Regions from separate parts of the Bradyrhizobium sp. I71 genome, predicted to be linked through region 2. Evidence: riboswitches for the same ligand, from Rfam matches in the RefSeq annotation. Region 2 holds a riboswitch; each other region holds the start of a gene.
The links. A riboswitch is a leader RNA that binds a small molecule or an ion and turns the genes downstream of it on or off. The one in region 2 is predicted to bind cobalamin.
Positions count from the first base shown of each region.

Region 1: another riboswitch for cobalamin. It lies ahead of FJV43_RS36870 (TonB-dependent receptor); the one in region 2 lies ahead of FJV43_RS30115 (energy-coupling factor ABC transporter permease).
Region 3: another riboswitch for cobalamin. It lies ahead of FJV43_RS23495 (TonB-dependent siderophore receptor); the one in region 2 lies ahead of FJV43_RS30115 (energy-coupling factor ABC transporter permease).

Region 1 is NZ_CP059398.1:7,773,986-7,780,133, reverse strand. It holds gene FJV43_RS36895 (transglycosylase SLT domain-containing protein) at 1-644, opposite strand, end outside; gene FJV43_RS36890 (adenylate/guanylate cyclase domain-containing protein) at 967-2,703, shown strand; gene FJV43_RS36885 (hypothetical protein) at 2,806-2,982, shown strand; gene FJV43_RS36880 (hypothetical protein) at 3,137-3,352, shown strand; gene FJV43_RS36875 (hypothetical protein) at 3,605-3,862, shown strand; cobalamin riboswitch at 3,956-4,170, shown strand; gene FJV43_RS36870 (TonB-dependent receptor) at 4,284-6,148, shown strand, end outside.
Region 2 is NZ_CP059398.1:6,295,401-6,301,548, reverse strand. It holds gene cobT (nicotinate-nucleotide--dimethylbenzimidazole phosphoribosyltransferase) at 1-425, opposite strand, end outside; gene cobF (precorrin-6A synthase (deacetylating)) at 436-1,185, opposite strand; gene FJV43_RS30115 (energy-coupling factor ABC transporter permease) at 1,232-1,909, opposite strand; cobalamin riboswitch at 1,946-2,165, opposite strand; gene cobA (uroporphyrinogen-III C-methyltransferase) at 2,211-2,942, opposite strand; gene FJV43_RS30105 (cobyrinate a,c-diamide synthase) at 2,939-4,249, opposite strand; gene cobM (precorrin-4 C(11)-methyltransferase) at 4,249-5,031, opposite strand; gene FJV43_RS30095 (cobalamin biosynthesis protein) at 5,028-5,396, opposite strand; gene cbiT (precorrin-6Y C5,15-methyltransferase (decarboxylating) subunit CbiT) at 5,393-6,148, opposite strand, start outside.
Region 3 is NZ_CP059398.1:4,858,826-4,864,973, reverse strand. It holds gene FJV43_RS23505 (GTP-binding protein) at 1-881, opposite strand, end outside; gene FJV43_RS23500 (amidohydrolase family protein) at 885-2,375, opposite strand; cobalamin riboswitch at 3,323-3,518, shown strand; gene FJV43_RS23495 (TonB-dependent siderophore receptor) at 3,625-5,901, shown strand; gene FJV43_RS23490 (PepSY domain-containing protein) at 5,904-6,148, shown strand, end outside.

The sequences.
Region 1 (6,148 bases), 1.5 Mb from region 2:
GACAATTCGTCGGCGCGCCAGGCTTCGCGCACGAACCGGGCTGCCCTGTCGGTGTCGCCTTCAGCCCGCAATACGCGGGCGAGCGCAAACTTGCCCTTGGCGCTGGTCGGCCGGTCCATCGTGAACTTGTGCACGGTGGCGGCGTCGGCCTTCTCCTGCCACAGCCGCGCCTCGGCACGGCGGCGGAGCAGGGCGCTGCTCGGCCAGTCCGGATTGGCGGCGAGGAAAGCGGCATAGCGCTTGAAATTCGCCGTGCTCTCGGAATGGCGCAGCATGAACCAGTCGGCCAGTTTCTGTCCGGCGGGATCGGCGATGCGGTCGCGCGCCGCGCTCGCGTCATCCGTCTTGCCCTTGCGCGCAAGATCGATGGCGTCCTTCAGCGCGGCGAGGTCGCCGGTCAGCGGCGGCGGTGCCGGCCTGTCCGCGGGCTCGTCGACCGTCTTCTTCGACTTGCGCCTCGCCTCGGCATGCTTGCCGTGCCGCGCCTTGCCGGCGGAGGCATGGCGATGCTTGCCGGCTTTCGCCTCATGCGTCTTCTTCGGCGCGGCCGATTTGTGGCTGCTTTTCGCGGCCAGTTCCGTGGGAAGGAGGGCCATCGCGGCCACGGCAACGAAACACGCGAGCGAGCGTAGGCACTGGTTCATTCGATGGTCCCCCCCTGCGAAACCACACTACAAACCAAGGTCCGCGACGACATGCGGCTTGAGAATCAAGATACCGAACGATGCCCAGGCATCGTCCCGCGTTCCTCAAGCTGTCGCAACAATGCGGCGAAAAGCGGATGCGCGGCGGGAACTTCCGCAAAGGAGAAAAGAGCAGGACTGTTAACCTTCGTTAACGACCGGGCTCGCGCGACGGTTGCATGGTACAGGACGCCAGGAGGGCCAAGATTGCGCGTGTTCCCGCAACCAGTCCGGTGTATGCAGTTCCCTCGTTCCGTCCTTTTGGCCTTTGCATTCCGCACCTATGCCGATTTTCAACCAGTCGATCCGGCGCAAGATCGTCGGCATCGCCCTCGGATTGATCGTCCTGATGCTGGTCACCTCGATCCTGTCGATGGTGATGTCCAGCCAGGTCGGCATCCTGCTCGACGAACTGACCAACCGTTACATCCCGGCCTACAGCCATCTGGCGCGCGCCAACATTCGCTCGCTGGAGCGGGCGCTGGCGCTGCGGCGGATGGTCATGACCCGGATGGAGGCGCCGTCGGATGAGGAGGCCTATGCGGCGCGCCTTCGCGAATTCGAGGAATCGGACCGCAGGATCGAGGAGGAGGCCGAGGCCGCGCGCAAGCTGATCAACGCGATCATCGACGACCCCAGGACGTATTCCGACAATGCCGCGCTGGCGCGAATCGATATCCGCATCGACACCGCCGTTACCGAGCTGCGCCGCGACTTGAGCGAGAGCCATGCGAAGCTCCTCAAGCAGGTCGACGCCAGACAGATGACCGAGGCGCGCGGCACGCTGGAACACATCGACGTGCTGCGCGACCAGTTCAACCGGAAGATCGATACGATCCGCGGCGATATGCTGGCGCAGGTCTTCTTCTCGACGTCGCAGGTGATCAGCCGCCAGCATCAGACGATCATCGTTTCGGGTGTCGTGACATTGCTCGCGGCAATCGTCGGATTTGCCTTTGCGCTGCTGGTGTCCAGCGGCATCACGCGTCCGGTACGGCTGCTGCTGGCCGGCGCCCGCGAGGTCGAGGCGGGCCGGTTCGACAAGCCCATCGCCGTCTCGACGCAGGACGAGATCGGCGAACTCGCCGCGGCCTTCAATCGCATGATCGAGCAGTTGCGGCACAACGAGCGCATCCGGGAGACCTTTGGCCGCTACATCGACCCCAAGGTGGTGCAGGGACTGATCGAGCGGCCGGAGGTCGCCATCGACGGCGAGCGCCGGGTCATGACCATCATGTTCTGCGACATGAGCGGCTTCACCTCCATGAGCGAGGGCATGACCCCGCGTGGCCTCGTCAAGGTGATGAACCACTATTTCACCTTGATGTCCGGCCCCATCAGGAGCAATCGCGGCGTCATCGACAAATACATCGGCGACGCCATCATGTCCTATTGGGGACCGCCCTTCGTCGAAGAGGACGCGCAGGCCCTGCTCGCCGGCCTTGCCGCCATCGAGATGGCCGACCAGGTGCCCGCGCTGCAGAAGCAGCTGCCCGATCTGCTCGGTATCCGCGCCATGCCCGCGCCGTGCGATCTGCGGATCGGCATCGCCACCGGCGAGGTCCTGACCGGCAGCATCGGCTCCGAGCTGATGATGAGCTTTACCGTGATGGGCGACGCCGTGAATCTCGCCTCGCGGCTGGAGGCCGTCAACAAGGTCTACGGCACCCGCATCCTGGTCTCGCAGGCGACTGCGGACGCGATTGGATCTCGCCTCGAATTGCGCGAGATCGACCGTCTTGCGGTCGCGGGCCAAAGCGCGCCGCAGGCGATCTTCGAGGTGATGGCGCGACCGGGCGCACTCACCGATGCGCAAGTCAGCCTGCGCACGCACTACGTCGATGGTCTCGCCGCGTATCGTGCCCGGCGCTTCGACGACGCACGTGCTGCCTTCAACGCGGCGCTCGAGGCGGTCCCCGGCGACGGTCCCTCGCGCACGATGCTCGGCCGCATCGCGCAGTTCGCGGCCAATCCGCCGGATGCCGCTTGGGACGGCGCCTGGCGACTCGAGCAGAAATAGGCTGCCGCGGAATAATTGATGCTACCCCATAACGATGTTCGCCGTGACCTATTTCCCGGATTTAGGTTAGCTGTCCTTGTGGCGTTTGACGGGGACACGCCGATGACAGAACTTCAGGACAGGTTGGAACGGTTCGAGACGCTCACCGCCGAATGCGAACTGATCGCCAAGCTCGCCACCGACAGCACCAAGCGCGAGTTCTATCTGAGGCTCGGGGAACAGTATCGCCAGCTGGCGGTGGATATTCGGCAGGCGATCGCGACCACGGCTGCGGCCTGAGGCCGGCTGAAATCCGTTCTTAACATTTAGCGCGCATTCTCGCAGCACGCGGGCATCGCCGATCGGCGGTGGCTCGTGGTGGGAAGGCCGGGGTTCGTTGCAATGCAGCGCACCTCGCGAGTGTCATCGTGCTGTGCCTGACAGGGCAAGTCCCATGCGCCTCGTTGCCGTGATCATATTCGCGCTCATGACGGCGGCCTGCGACCAGGAGCGGGACATCACCGGCTCGACGACGCCGAGCTGTCCGATACGAAACTACAGCAGCTACAATCCACGCGACATGAACCAGTGCGTCAACGCCTGCAGATCGTGCGATCGCGGCACCACGGTCACCTGCACGACATCCTGCACCCTCAAGGGGGCTCGCTGAACGGATTACCTTCTGCCTTGCGAGGCGCGGCTCCCCATCGTCCTCGCCGTCTCGACCTGATAGGGTTGGTCGGAGCAGGGGGACATCGGATGAAATTCGCAAGCCTTGAAATCGACAACGCCGGAGGTCTCGTGGGAACGGCGAGCAGCGCGCAGGCGTCCAGCGAACGTGGCGTTGACGGTGCCGAGGCACCGGAACGATTCACATAGGATAGTCATTGGAAGCAGTGGGCAGGACGCGGAGTCCAATGGAATGGGTATGCTCGATCCTGGCCGGTTCCTGGTATCGTGCTCGCATTGCGATGCCTGGCCGATGGCCGCCAACGTGAAACGTTCAAGCTGGTCGGCATCCCCGCATGAGGTCCGTTTCGTCTGCACGCGCTGCCGGCGCGAAGAGACCGCGATCGTCTCGGCGTCCGGCGAACTGACGCCGATCAAGCGCCTCGACGCTCCGCCGCGGGATGTCGCTGTCGCCTGGGCTCAGGCCCAGCGCCCGCGGGGGCGAACGTAGGCGGCGCAGGGCATTGCTCGATTCGTTGTGGAGCCGGCCGATCGCGTCTGCGCCAAGATGCCAGCGGTCGATTGACTCCCGGCCTGGACGCCCCGTAGATTGGCCGCTGACGGTTCTCCTCATGGAGATCAAAAGGGAACGTGGTGCGAGATGTCCCATGGTCGGGATCTTCTCAATGCCATGGCTGCCCCCGCAACTGTAAGCGGTGAATCTCTCGTCCTATGCCACTGGGAATCTCGGTCCTGGGAAGGCGACGCAGAGGTAACGACCCGCGAGCCAGGAGACCTGCCGTCAGCCGTGGTCACACGCGAAGATGTCGGTCGGGGAGTACAGACATTAGCTTTGCCGGAGCCATCGATCGCTCCGCCGTAAGGCCTCGTTCGCTGTGACGTGCCACTGACGTCATGCCGAGGTTATAATTGTGTCCCGTATTGTCACTGCCGCCAGGCGCTGCCGCGCCGGCATCGTTGCGGCTGTTTCGCTGTATTCGCTCGATCTCTCCATCGCCCACGCCCAGCAGTCCGTCGCCGAGCAGCTGCCGCCGGTCGAAGTGACCAGATCCGACGATCAGAACCGTACGCGTGCCAGGGCGATCGGCGATGGCGAGGCGGGGCGGCGCCGAGCGGCGCCGGACGGGGCGCGGAGTGGGACCGGCTCGTCCGGCTCGGGCAACGAGGCCGCCGCCGGCAATGGCGGTATCGTCGGCGCGGCTACGACCGTCATTACGGCTGCGGACATCGCTCATGCGCCGTCGCAGACGCTGGCCGAGATCATCGCGACGCAAGTGCCGGGCGCCCAGATCACGACGTTCTATGGCGGCCAGATCGGTGCCAAGACCAGTGTCGACCTCCGCGGCTTCGGTGCCTTCGCCACGGCCAACACGCTGGTGCTGGTCAACGGACGGCGGCTGAACGACATCGATATGGCGCAGGTGGACCTCTCCACCATCCCGCTCAATGCCATCGAGCGCATCGAGATCACGCGCGGCAATTCCGGTGCGGTGCTGTATGGCGACAATGCGGTCGGCGGCGTCATCAACATCGTCACCAAGAACGGCGTCGGCGGCCCGCCCGTGACCGCGCGCATCGAGGCCGGTTTCGGCTCGTTCAATACCAGGCTCGGCAACGTCTCGGCCGCGATCAATTCCGGTCCGTGGTCGACCTCGTTCTACGGCAATGCCGTCAGGACCGACGGCTATCGCGACAACAATCGCTACTCCCAGGAGAATGGCGTCGGCAATCTGAACTACACGACGCCGGGCCTGACCGCCTTCCTGACCGTCACCGCTGACAATCAGGAGCTGCGACTGCCGGGCGGCCGTACCGTCGATCCCTCCATCGGCGTCGACGAGCTCGCGACCAGCCGGCGAGGGACCAGCACGCCCTTCAACTACGCCAATCAGCAGGGTTTTGGCGCGACCGCGGGCTTCACGAAAACCCTTGTCAACGGCGTCGATCTCATCGTCGACGGCGGCGTGCGCGACAAGAAGCAGCAGAGTGCGTTCTTCTCGAGCCCGGCGCCGGTCCCGGCTTTCTTCACGTCGACCTATGTCGATGCTGACCTTGCGACATGGTCGATCACGCCGCGGCTCAGCGTGAAGAGCCTTCTGCTCGGAATGCCGTCGCAGCTGCTGACCGGCGTCGACTACTACGATGCGAGCTTTCAGCAGAACCGCGGCGCCGGCCAGGGTCTCGCTCCCTGGCACAATTACGATCTCAGGCAGCGGACGGTTGCGGGCTATGTCCAGCACACGCTCGGCGTCGCGCCAGCGACCGATATCTCCTACGGCGCCCGGGTGCAGAACACCAATCTCTCGGCGCGTGACAATTTCGACCCGGCGGCTCCGTTCAACGCCGACATCGGCGCGCTCCCGCTCGGGAGCGACGAGACGCAATATGCGCTGCACCTCGGTGCGGAGCATCGCCTCAATGACACCGTCGCGCTGTTCGGCCGGGTTGCGCGCGCCTTCCGCACGCCTGATGTCGACGAGCGGGTGTCGTCGGGCCCTTCATTCGACCCGTTCTTCAATCCGCTCCCGCAGACGTTCCAGCTCAAGACCCAGACCTCGCAGGACATCGAGGGTGGGCTGCGCATCAGAGGAGGCGGACTGCAGATGCAGAGCAGCCTCTATCTGATGGACCTCGCCAACGAGATCCATTTCAATCCGATCCTGTTCTACAACACCAATCTGGATCCGACCCGCCGCTACGGCTCGGAGACCAGCGTCTCCTATCGCATCAACGACGCCCTGCTGGTGCGCTCCGGCATGGCCTATACACGGGCCGT
Region 2 (6,148 bases):
AGCGCAGCCTCGACGCTGAAGTCGCGCGTGCCGTTGCGCGGCTTGTCGGTGACGACGCCCGCCATCTGCTCCCGGGCCAGCGTGCCGGCGTCGACCACCTCCAGGCTCGAACCCAGCTCGCGCGCCAGCACCGAGATTGCCGCGCCGCCGGAGGCAAAATTCGCCATCATCGCAATCGTCACGGCTTGCGGATAGGCCGACACGCCCTGCGCGACGATGCCGTGATCGCCGGCGAAGATGATGATCGGCACCCGCAAGGCGCGCGGCTCTTCGGTCGCCTGCAAGCCCGCAAGCTCGATCGCGAGCTGCTCGAGCCGGCCGAGCGCGCCGGTCGGCTTGGTCAGCTGCGCCTGCCGCGCGATCGCCGCATCGCGATGATGTGCGGAGATCTCGGGGCATTTCCGGTGGACCCATTCGGGGAGCATGCTGCCTCGCTTACGCCCTGCGCTTGAGAAGATAGCTGTCCATGATCCAGCCGTGCCGCTCGCGCGCTTCCTGCCGCGCGATCACGATGTGCGGACCGACCTCGGCCAGCGCGCCGGACATGATGATCTGATCGGGCATGCCGAGATAGGCGCCCCACCAGATATGCAGACGCTCCGGATCGAGCGACTGGAACGCCGTGCCGCCGTCGAGCATCACCACCACGGTATCGACACCTTGCGGCCAGCCGCCTTCGCGCAAGCGCCGCCCCGTCGTGACCAAGAACGGCTCGCCGATGTCGTTGAGCGGCAGCGCATGCGCCGCACACAGCGCCTGGATCGAGGTAATGCCGGGCACGACTTCGATCGCCGGCAACGGATTCAATCGCCGTGCAATGCGCAGCGAGGAGTCGTAGAGCGACGGATCGCCCCAGATCAAGAGCGCAACCTTGCCCTCACCATCGAGATGCCTCGCGATCGTCTGCGACCAGGTCGCGGCAACCGCATCGTGCCAATCGTCTACGCCCTTGCGGTAGTCGGCCTCACCGGCGTCGCGCACGGGAAGGTCGAATTCGGCGATGGCTGTCTTGTCACTGGTGAGCAAGTCCGCGCAGATCGTTCGCCGGAGATCGGCGAGATCGGACTTCGCAGCCCCCTTGCGTGGGATCAGGACGAGATCGGCCGCGTTGATGGCAGCGATCGCGGCGCGCGTGAGCTGCTCGGGATCGCCGCAACCGATGCCTATCAGGGAGAGCGTGAGCATCGCGAGCGCGACGGGCGGCAATCAAGGCCGCCCTTTCGCTTGTCTCTCAGGCGCCGCTGTGCAGGCGCGGAGTGACGAGGCCGGGCGCGGTGACGCCACGCAGCGACTTCGCCAGCGCCAGCACTGCGAGGTCTGCCAGCGGCTCGATCACGATGACCAGCGCGTAGGAGGCCGCGAAGGTCGCGATGTTGGCGAGGTTGCTCATGGCAAAACCGGAGCCGTAGAGCGCCCAGAACGCCACCCAGGCGACAACACCCGCTTGATAAGTCGTCGACAGCGCCAGCGCCTGACCGTACTTCAGATCGACATAGGCGGTGTTGCGCGAAATGATGCGCGTGGCGATGGCCTGGATCGCGAGCAGCGGCACCAGCAGCGTGGTGACGTTCATGCCGTATTGCGGCAGGTCGGCGGGCTCGAACAACAGCCCCTGGAGCAGCAGGCCGAAAGCGAGGCCGAAGGCGGCGGGCGCAGCACCAAAGAGCAGGAACAAGGTCGAGCCGAGGATGAAGTGCACTTCGGAGACGCCGACCGGGAAGTGCGGCAGGACCTGGAAGAAGGTGAAGACGAGGCCCGTGGTGGCGAGCGTGCGCGCGGCGAACGAGCCGACGCCCTGCGTGCGGACGGTTTCGGCCGCCAGCTTCAGCGCAACGCCGCCTGCGGCGATGCCGGTTGCGTAACTCAATACGAGCTTGGCGCCCGTGACGATTCCCGGTTCGATATGCATGGCTCAGATCCTTCCTGCCGTCACACCCGACGGCCTTGGCCTCAAAACGTGCAGGGCCGGTCTCCTGGCTCGCGGTTCACTGGGTTCTCCGGCCTTCCCGGACCTTGCGGCCCAGTGGCTGATCGGAGCCCCTCACCGCTTACAGTCGCGGGGGCGGCTGGGGTTTTGGGCGCCGCAACTTGGTCCGCCCATCCCCATTCCCGATTATGCTCCGGCGCTTTGCGCCGCGTCGAGCACCTTGCCTCTCCTGTGTGCCCCTTTCGCCGAGCCTGCGTCAAGGGGCGAGGCGCGGCCAAGACAATCATGACGGATAATCCCCCGCCAGCGCACCGAACAGGATCACGGCGGCGGTGGAAGCGGCACCGCCGCGGGCAAGCTGCTCGGCAAGCTCGGCAATCGTGGTGCGGACCAGCCGCTCGTCGGGTCGGCCCAGGGATTCGGCGAACAGCGCCGGGGTCTCCGCGGCGAGGCCGTGCGCGATCAATTTTGCGGCAAGCGCCGGAAAGGTGCGCCGGCCCATATAGACCACGGTCGTGGCCTCGGGATCGGCCAGCGCCGCCCAGTTCAGGTTGGACGGCAGCTCGCCGCTGACATCGGCCCCCGTGATGAACTGCACCCGGCGGGAGGTATGCCGACGGGTCAGGGGAATGCCGGCCTGGGCGGCGGCGGCGCAGGCCGCAGTGACGCCGGGAACGATCTCATAGCCGATGCCGGCTTCGCGCAGCGTCTCCAGCTCCTCCTCGAGCCGGCCGAAAATGCCGGCATCGCCGGACTTGAGCCGCACCACGCGCGCGCCCGTCGCGGCATAGTCCACCAGGAGACGGTTGACGTGGTGCTGCTTGGTCGAGGGCCGCCCTGCCCGCTTTCCCACCGCGACGAGATTGGCGCCGGGCCGGGCGAGATCCAGAATCGCGCCGGAGGCGAGGTCGTCATAGAGCACGACGTCGGCCTCGCGCAGCCGCGCAGCGCCCCTCACCGTGAGCAACTCGGGATCGCCGGGTCCGGCGGAAATGAACGACACGAATCCTTTCACCGGTCCTCCGCGATCAGATGAAAGAATGTACCGGTGGCGTGGCCGCGCCGCGAGCCGGTTTCGGCCATGGCGGCGCCCGTCGCATCGTGCACGACCGCCAGCGGCGCGTCCGGCTGCGCGACGATCGTCGAATAGTGGAACTCGTGACCGCGCAGGCGTGCACCGGGCTGATGCCCCGGCATCGGCGCAGCCAGTTCGGCGAGACGATAGCCCAGATGCATGCGGCGTTTGGCAAAGCTGGTCTCGAGGCCGAGCAGGCCCGTCATCTCATGGCGGAGCCCGTCGGCATCGGTGAGGCTTGTGCCCAGAACCATATAGCCTCCGCACTCGCCGTGGACCGGCCGTGTCTCGGCGAAGGCGCGCAGGCCGCTCCGAAAGCGCGCATTGGCCGCGAGCTTGCCGGCGTGCAGTTCGGGATAGCCGCCAGGAAGCCAGCAGACGTCGGCGCTCGCGTCAGGCGTTTCATCGGCAAGCGGCGAGAATGTCGAGATCTCGGCGCCCGCCGCGCGCCAGGCCTCCAGCATGTGCGGATAGACGAAGGAGAAAGCCGCGTCGCGGGCGAGCGCAATGCGTTGCCCGGGTGGGGCCACGTTGAGACCGTTCGCGGCGGGTTGCGGCAACCAGCGAGCCGCCGATCGCAGCACGGCATCGAGATCGACATGCTCGGCGACGAAGCGCGCGGTCTCGTCGATCAGCTGGCCGATCTCGGCCCGCTCCTCGGCCTGCACCAGGCCAAGATGCCGCTTCGGCAGGCTGATCTCGGCATGACGCGGCAGCGCGCCGAACACGGCGATGCCGGCATCAACGAGCGCACGCCGCACCAGATCTTCATGACGCGGGCTGGCGACGCGGTTGAGCACGACGCCCGCAAGGCGCACGCCGGCACGATAATCGCGAAGGCCTGCGGCGATCGCCGCCGCAGTCTGCGCCTGGCCCGAGGGATCGATCACAAGAACCACCGGCCAGCCCAGCATCTCCGCAATGTCAGCGGTGGCGCCGGTGCCGGAGACGCCGCGCGCGGCGACACCGTCGAACAGGCCCATCGAGCCCTCTGCAAGCACGACGTCGGCGTCGGCACCGCGGCTGACGAGATGCGCGATCGCTCCGCGATCCATCGCCCAGCTGTCGACGTTGACGGAGGCGCGGCCCGTTGCGGCGGCGTGGAACGCGGGATCGATGTAGTCGGGCCCGCTCTTGAAGCACTGCACGTTCAGGCCGCGATTGCGCCATGCGCGCGCGAGCGCCAGCGTCAGCGTGGTCTTGCCGACACCGGAGGCCGGCGCGGAGATGACGAGCGCTGCGGCCATCACGATGCCTCCGGAAAACGCGGCTCGGCGCCGACCGGCCGATAGCGGCGGTCGTAGTCGGCGGCATAGAGACGGCTCTCGTCGAAATCCGCAGCACCAAGCGTCCTGCCGACCAGGATCAGCGCGGTTCGCTCCATCTCGCTGCCCACGGTCGCATCAAGCGTGCCAAGCGTCGCGCGGACGATGCGCTGGTCCGGCCAGCTCGCGCGCCAGACGATCGCGACCGGGCAGTCCGTGCCGTAATGCGGCGTCAACTCGGCCACGACCTTGTCGAGCAGGTGGATCGACAGATGGATCGCGAGCACCGCGCCGGTCGCGGCGAATGCGGCGAGCTTCTCGCCTTTAGGCATTGCGCTGGCGCGGCCCGGCGTGCGCGTCAGCACCACGGTCTGGGCGAGACCAGGAAGCGTCAGCTCGGTCTCCAGTGCCGCTGCAGCGGCCGAGAAAGCAGGCACGCCCGGCGTCACCGAACAGGGAATGCCGAGCGCGCGCAGGCGGCGAAGCTGCTCGCCCATCGCCGACCAGATCGAGAGGTCGCCGGAATGCAGCCGCGCGACATCCTTGCCTTCTGCATGCGCGGCGGCGATCTCCGCGATGATCTCGTCGAGCGAGAGCGGCGCGGTGTTGACGATGCGTGCACCGGGCGGGCAATGCGCCAGCACGCCCTCCGTCACCAGCGAGCCGGCATAGAGACAGACCGGAGAGGCTGCGATCAGATCGCGGCCGCGCAGCGTCAGCAAATCGGGCGCGCCCGGGCCGGCGCCGATGAAATGCACCGTCATGCGCCATCTCCTTCGGCGATCGCCGCGGTCGCGGTGCGATCCCGCGAGACGACGCGTGTCGCAATCAGCCGCGCGCGAGGACCGGCCGCAGCGAGCGCCGCGGCCTCGGCAAGCGATCCCGTCCCGAACTTTTCCGCGACGAGTTTTGACTGCGTCGGCGTGTCGATGCCGGCCAGCCTGTCGGCCGGAACGGCCTTGATCGGCACACCGCATTCCTGCGCGAGCTGCTTCAGCGCCTCCGCGTCGGCCTTGTCGCTGACGGTCGCGAATGCCGCAAGACCTTCGGGGCCGCCGGCTGTCGCGAGCGCCTCGCGCAACGAGGCGAGCGTCACGTCGCTCTTGAAGCCCAGACCAGCGACTTTCATCGGATCGCACTCCATTGCACCACCGGCCGCGTCGCCTCCCAGGAGCGGTAGCGACCGAGTGGGGCCGCATGCGCGATTTCGACCCGCATCAGATCGCCGCCATGGCGCTGGTGCAGCTCGGCGAGCAGCGCTTCCGTCTCCAGCGTGACCGAATGTGCGACGAACCGCGCTCCGGGCGAGAGCCGCGCCCAGATGGCGTCGAACATCGCGCCATCGAGGCCGCCGCCGATGAAGACGGCATCCGGCGGCTCCAGCGCAGCAAGGGCTTCGGGCGCCTTCCCCGAAACGATGACGATCCGATGCGCCAATCCGAACGCGGCTGCATTGCTGCGAATGTTCGCGGCGCGATCTTCGCGCAGCTCGATGGCCGTGGCTGTCCCACCACACAGCCCCCACTCCACCGAGATCGAACCCGAACCGGCGCCGACGTCCCACAGTCGCTCGCCTGGCCGCGGCGCCAGCGCCGAGAGGGCGAGCGCGCGCACCGGCCGCTTGGTGATCTGCCCGTCATGGACGAAGAGATCGTCCGACAATCCCGAACTGCGGGGAATGCCCTGGCCTCCCTGCGCCTGCACCGCCACCGCAACCAGATTGCCTGCGATATCCCCGGCAAAGAGATCGGCGCGATGCTGGTCGATACTTTCGCGTGGGCCGCCAAGCGCAGCCAGAGTCCACACGAGTGAGCCGCCCCATCCGCGTTGTGTCAGCCATTTCGTGAGATCGCCGACCGCCGTTGCGTCGCGCACCAGGCA
Region 3 (6,148 bases), 1.4 Mb from region 2:
GAGAGCACGCCAAGCTCGGCGATGAAGACGATCCGCGTCCGTGCCGCGCCCGCTGCGGGCGCTTCGCCCGGTGCGAGCGTAGCGCGGCCGCCGGCGAACTGGAAGACCATCATGCGACCGGGCTGCTCGATGCTCTCGAACAGTCCCTTGGCGCGCGCCAGCTTCGGCGCCAAGCGGTTGATGGCCTGCTGCAAGCGGGGCAGCGAGACCGGCTTGTCCGAGGTCCAGCTCAGCGTCTCGAAGCGCTCCTCTGCCGGTCGCCGCGGGCCCACTTCACGCGGCGCGGGCGGGCGATCGACGTCCGCGGGAAACAGCAACGCGGCAGGAATCTCGCCATGCTGCGCATCGACCACGACGGCGGGAACACGCAGCGCGCGGATGGCCGCGCGCATGCGCGCTCCCGCGCCAGCGTCGGCCAGATCCAGCTTGCTGAGCGCCACGATATCGGCGACGCGCAACTGCGAACGCTGGAGCGCGTCGTCGAGGGCGGCGGGCGGGGCCGTCGCGTCCATCACGCAGAGCACCGTCTCCAGCCGCACCTCGCGCAGGATCACCGGATCCATCAGATTGCGGACGATGTCGGCGGGATCGGCCACGCCGCTGGTCTCGATGACGATATAGTCGGGCCTGGAGTCACGCCGCAGCAGCGTCGAGAGCGTGCGCAGCAGATCGCCCTCGAGCGAGCAGCAGATACAGCCATTGGCAAGGCTGACCACGCCGTCGCTGGCGCCCGCGATCAGCTCCGCATCGATGTTGATCGCGCCGAAATCGTTGACCACGGCGGCGATGCGCCGCCCCTCCGCATGCGCCAGCAGATGGTTGACGACCGTGGTCTTGCCCGCCCCCAAAAAGCCCGTCACCAGGAGAATGGGGACCGGCATGGATCAGCCCTCGACCACGGGGCGGCGCACCGGCTTGCCGGGCCGCGCCGCCACGTCCAGCACGCCGTCGGAAATCAGCACCTGGCCACTGACCACGAGATGCCGCACGCCCTCCGAGGGACGGTTCATCGCGGTGAAAGTCGCCCGATCCGAGAGCTTCTCGTAGTCGAACACGACGATGTCGGCATCCGCGTCTTTCGCGAGCCGGCCCTTGGCGCGCATCGCGGGCGTGCTCTGCGACAGGATCTCCGCCGGGATCAGCGCGCATTTGCGCACGCCTTCCAGCAGCGACACGGTCTTGCGCTCGCGCACCCATTCGCGGATGAATTTCGTGAAGCAGCCGGCCGAGCGCGGATGCGAGGTGGCATCATCCGGCAGCGGCCAGGCATCGCCGGTATAGGTGGTGCCGTCGGACAGCGTCCACGGCATCGCATCGGAGGCGATGGCGCCGCCGGGATACAGCACCGACATGTCGAGCAGGTCGCGGTGATGTGCATTGTTCTCGGTGTCGAGGATGTGCCAGAGCACCAGCGATGACGGCTCCTCGGCCTGCGCCTTGAGCAGTTCCTCGCGATCGTGGAAGCGATAGCCGTCGGTGACGCGCTGCACGGAATCGTAGCCGGTGCCGTTGCGCTCGACGAACTCGGGATCACTGAAGAAGGCGGCGGCCAGCACGGTGGAGCCGGTGCCGTAAGGATAGGCCTCGACCGTGATCGGCAGACCCTGCGCCTGCGCCTTCTCGATCAGCAGGCGGCAGCGCTCGACGTCGGTCTTGCTCGACGAGTTGAAATGGCAGATGTGCATGTGCGCGCCGGTGGCGCCGGCATAGCCGATCAGGCGGATATAGGCTTCCGCCGCGCTCTCGGGGTCGATGCGCGACATGAAGGCGACGTGGGTGAAGGTCGGCACGTCCTTGGCCGCAGCCAGCTGGCAGACCGCCGTCAGCTCCTGCACGCCGGCGCCCGGCGCATAGGCGTTCAGGATGCCGACACCGATGCCGCCCTCGTTCAGGCCGCGGGTGAGGCGCTCGAGAATGCCCGATACCTCCGCATCGGTCGCGACGTTGTCCATCCAGCGCCGATCGCGCATGGCATTGCCGAACGCCTCCAGCGAGCTCTCGGCATTGGAGCCCGTCATCGCGCCGATGCGGGCAAAGGCCCAGTTGGTGGCGGCGCCGTAGTTCAGCACGCGGCCTTTCCGCGCCTGGCGCTCGTACCAGGATGCGACCGGCAGCACGCCGGCCTCGAGATCCAGCGTCGTCGTGACGCCGTCGAACGCCTGCATGCGGTCGGCCGGGACCGACTGGCCATGCGCGTGCAGGTCGATGAAGCCGGGCGCCACCACGAGCCCGGTCGCGTCGATCACCCGCTCGGCGCCGCCGAGGCCCGTGCCGACAGCGGCGATCCTGCCACCCACCACCGCCACGTCACCAACGGCATCCATCCCGCTCGCGGGATCCACCACCCGGCCGCCGCTGATCACCAAACCGCTCATATCGTCACTCCGAAAGCTATTGCCAAAACCTCCAAAGGCCCGGCGGCCGCTTCGGAGGCGAAAGACCGGCCGCATCGCGCACCGTGCCGGCGCGCATAGATGCAGATTTTGGCGGACACGACCACCACCACTGATGCCGATCCTGCATGCTTTCATGTGAGGCCGATCAATGTCGAGAATTATTGGGACCGGAGCGCGACAACGCCGTTGCGTCAATTCGTCGGTCCAATCGACACGCGCTCGCATCCTCGCGGCATGATTTGCCCGAGCTGTGCTTCGCTTCGCACCCTTTCAAGGAAAGGGCGCAGGGAAGGCCGGGCACCGGCTGGCACCCATAAGACCCCTGCGCTGAACGAATGCACACGCAATTGCACAGGGGAGACACAGGGCAGCCGAAACCAGGCCTTCCCTGCGCGATGGTTTGACGGCCTATGCCGCGCTCTCCCCGGAGCCGAATTCCTTCTGGCCTCCGTCACCTCCGCGAAATGCACGCTACCCGCGCCGGTTGACGCGAGTGACGCGTTCGCCGAGGCTTGACCGTAGCAACGACGGCCAGGACCACACGGTTTCGCCGTACGCAGGCGATCCTGCGCCGCCAAGAGGCTTCGCAAGACAATGAGCGCCGTTCGTCTTCGCAGGAAGCGACATGCTCACGAGGTTCATCTCGCCCTGCACGCGCAAGCTCCGCCTTTAACGCCGCCCGCGTCCACCGCAACTCCCAGCCCGCGCTCGAAACGACGTACGACCGCCCCTTAGGTGGGTTGGGATGGGCGAGACATACGACAAATCCGAATTTCGGTAAAGTGGAATATTTTCGCGGGAAGGGATTGACAGGGACCCGGGCTGTTTTGCCCGACGACCATCGAGCGATGCGCGCGTCGGCCTGTCACCGTGCAACGCGCTGACCTGCATCGCGAGACAGCCAGTTGACAGCGCTTTGCAAAAAAACCTAGGGTGACTGCGACGGTTCTCCTTCGGGAGATCAATAGGGAATGCGGTGCGGGGATCCCCCAATGCCGTGGCTGCCCCCGCAACTGTAAGCGGTGAGCCTTCGCCAAACGCCACTGAGCCCACCGGCTTGGGAAGGCGGCGACAGGCAACGACCCGCGAGCCAGGAGACCTGCCGTCAGTCGTGGTCACACGCGAGCACATTGGGCGGGGTGTCCTGGTGAGTGTGGAGCTGCCTTTCTTTTGAGGCGGCGACAAGCTGCGTTCGCGGTGACGTGCCACGTTATCGCGAGTCCTGTTGATGACCTCCCAGACGATTTTCGCGCCACGGCATCGCCGTGTGTTGTTCCTTTCAGTTGCATTCTCCTGCTTCGTTTTGTCGACCGATGGCTGGGCACAGTCCGAAAGGCTAGGCCAAACACTCGACCCTGTGGTGGTGCAATCGCCGGCAAGGCCGCCGAACGCTCGCAGCACCCGCCACAGCAGCGATGCAACACGCGCCGCGCGCTCACGCCAGCAACCAACCATATCGGCCGACGCGCGCGCTCCGGCGGTTAACCCGGCAGGTCCCGTGCTCGCCGCACCGACGCTCAACCTGACCGGTGCAAGCACGGCCGGCAGCCGCCTCGGCCTGACGCGGCTGCAGACGCCGGCCAGTGTGGAGGTGATTTCAGCCGAGACCATCGCCGAACGCGGCCAGCAGAACATCCTGGACGCTGTGACGCAAAATGCGACCGGCTTCACGGCGAGCCCGGCACCTGGCAATGGCGGGGTCTCGTTCAACACCCGCGGCTTTACGGGCCTTGGTTCCGTCATGACGCTGTACGACGGCACGCAGCTCTATATCGGCGCCGGGACGGTGACCTTTCCGTTCGACACATGGTCGACCGAGCGCATCGAAGTGCTGCGCGGCCCTGCGTCGGTGATGTATGGCGCGGGCGCGGTCGGCGGCGCCATCAACATCGTTTCGAAACTGCCGCTGTGGGTTCCTCGCAACCAGGCGGAGGTCTCGCTGGACAGCAACATGACGCGGCGAATCGCCGTGGATAGCGGTGGTCCAGTTAGCAAGGACGTCGCCTATCGGATCACCGCCACCGGCAACATGTCGGACGGATGGGTTGATCGTGACAACACCTCGAACGTCGCGCTTCACGCCGTGGTCCAGATCAGGCAGAACGAAGACGTTACCTGGACGCTGTCTACGGACTACGGTGACCGAAATCCCTCACGCTACTTCGGCACGCCGCTGATCAACGGCATGCTCAATGAATCTCTCCGGTTCAAGAACTACAACGTCAGCGACAGCCACATCCGATACCAGGATAGCTGGAACCAGGCGAAGACCGAATGGCAGGTCGCCGATGGCATCTCGATCCAGAACACGCTGTACTATCTGAACTCCAAGCGGCACTGGAAGGACGTCGAAAGCTACGCCTATAATCCTGCCACCGGCCTCATCAACCGAAGCAGCTATATCGAGATTTTTCACGACCAGCAGCAGGTCGGCAATCGCATGGATGCGAAATTTCGTGGACATGTCTTCGGCATGGCCAACGAGTTCCTGGCAGGCTTTGACGTCAACAGCATCAATTTTACCCATACCAACAACTCTCCCTATGGCGGCTCGTCGTCGGTCAACCCTTACAGCTTCGTTCCAGGGGTATTTAGCAGCCCGAACCCGACAGTTCCCGGTTTCGGCAGCGTGACCAACCAATACGCGTTGTTCGCCGAGAACAGGCTGTCGGTCACCGAGCAACTGTCGTTGATTGCCGGTATCCGACAGGATGAACCGACAATCACTCGGACTGACTACGCCACGCCCACAAACAGCTTCGAAAAATCGTTCTCCTCAACAACCTGGCGCGCCGGCGCGGTCTATGCACCCATCAAGGACCTCGCATTCTATGGCCAGTATGCCACTGCGGTCGATCCGGTCGGAGGGCTGATCTCACTGTCCTCCGCAAACAAGAATTTCGATCTGGCTACCGGCCGACAGATCGAGATTGGCGTCAAGCAATCGTTCTGGGGCGGCCGCGGTGAATGGACTCTGGCCGGCTACGAGATCGTGAAAAATAATCTGCTGGCGCGCGATCCCAACATTCCTTCGCTGACCGTCCAGGTCGGCCAGCAATCATCGCGCGGCGTCGAAGCATCGGTCGGATTCCTGCTCGACTATGGCTGGCGAATCGATGCCAACATCGCGTTCCTGCGCGCGAAGTATGACGACTTCGTGCAATCGGTTGGCGGCGTAGCCGTAAACTATGCCGGCAACGTACCGGTCAACGTGCCGCAGACCGTCTCCAACATCTGGGCGACCTGGGCTTTTGCACCGAACTGGTCAGCCAATGCGGGCGTGCAGATCGTCGGCAAGACCTACGCGGACAATGCCAACACGATGACGCGCCCAGCCTACAACATCGTCAATGCCGGTGTGCAGTGGAAGCCCGATCTCAATACCACCGTGTCGTTCCGCGTCTACAATCTGTTCGATGAAGTCTACACCACGTCGGGCGGTACCACCCAGTGGCTGCTCGGCACGCCGCGCACGGTGCAAGTCGCAGTCAACGTGACGTTCTGAGCGTGGCACGCGCCCTGAAACGCACACTCCGGCGGTGGCTCTATGTCGGCCACCGCTGGGTCGGCATCGTCACCTGCCTGTTCTTCGCCATGTGGTTCATGTCCGGCGTGGTAATGATGTACGTCGCTTCTCCCGGCCTTTCCGACAACGAAAGGCTGGCAGCGCTTCCCGACATTCAATGGGAGAAGGTGGTGCTGTCGCCCGACGACGCGATGAAGGCGGCGGGCGCCACCCGTTATCCGCGCGA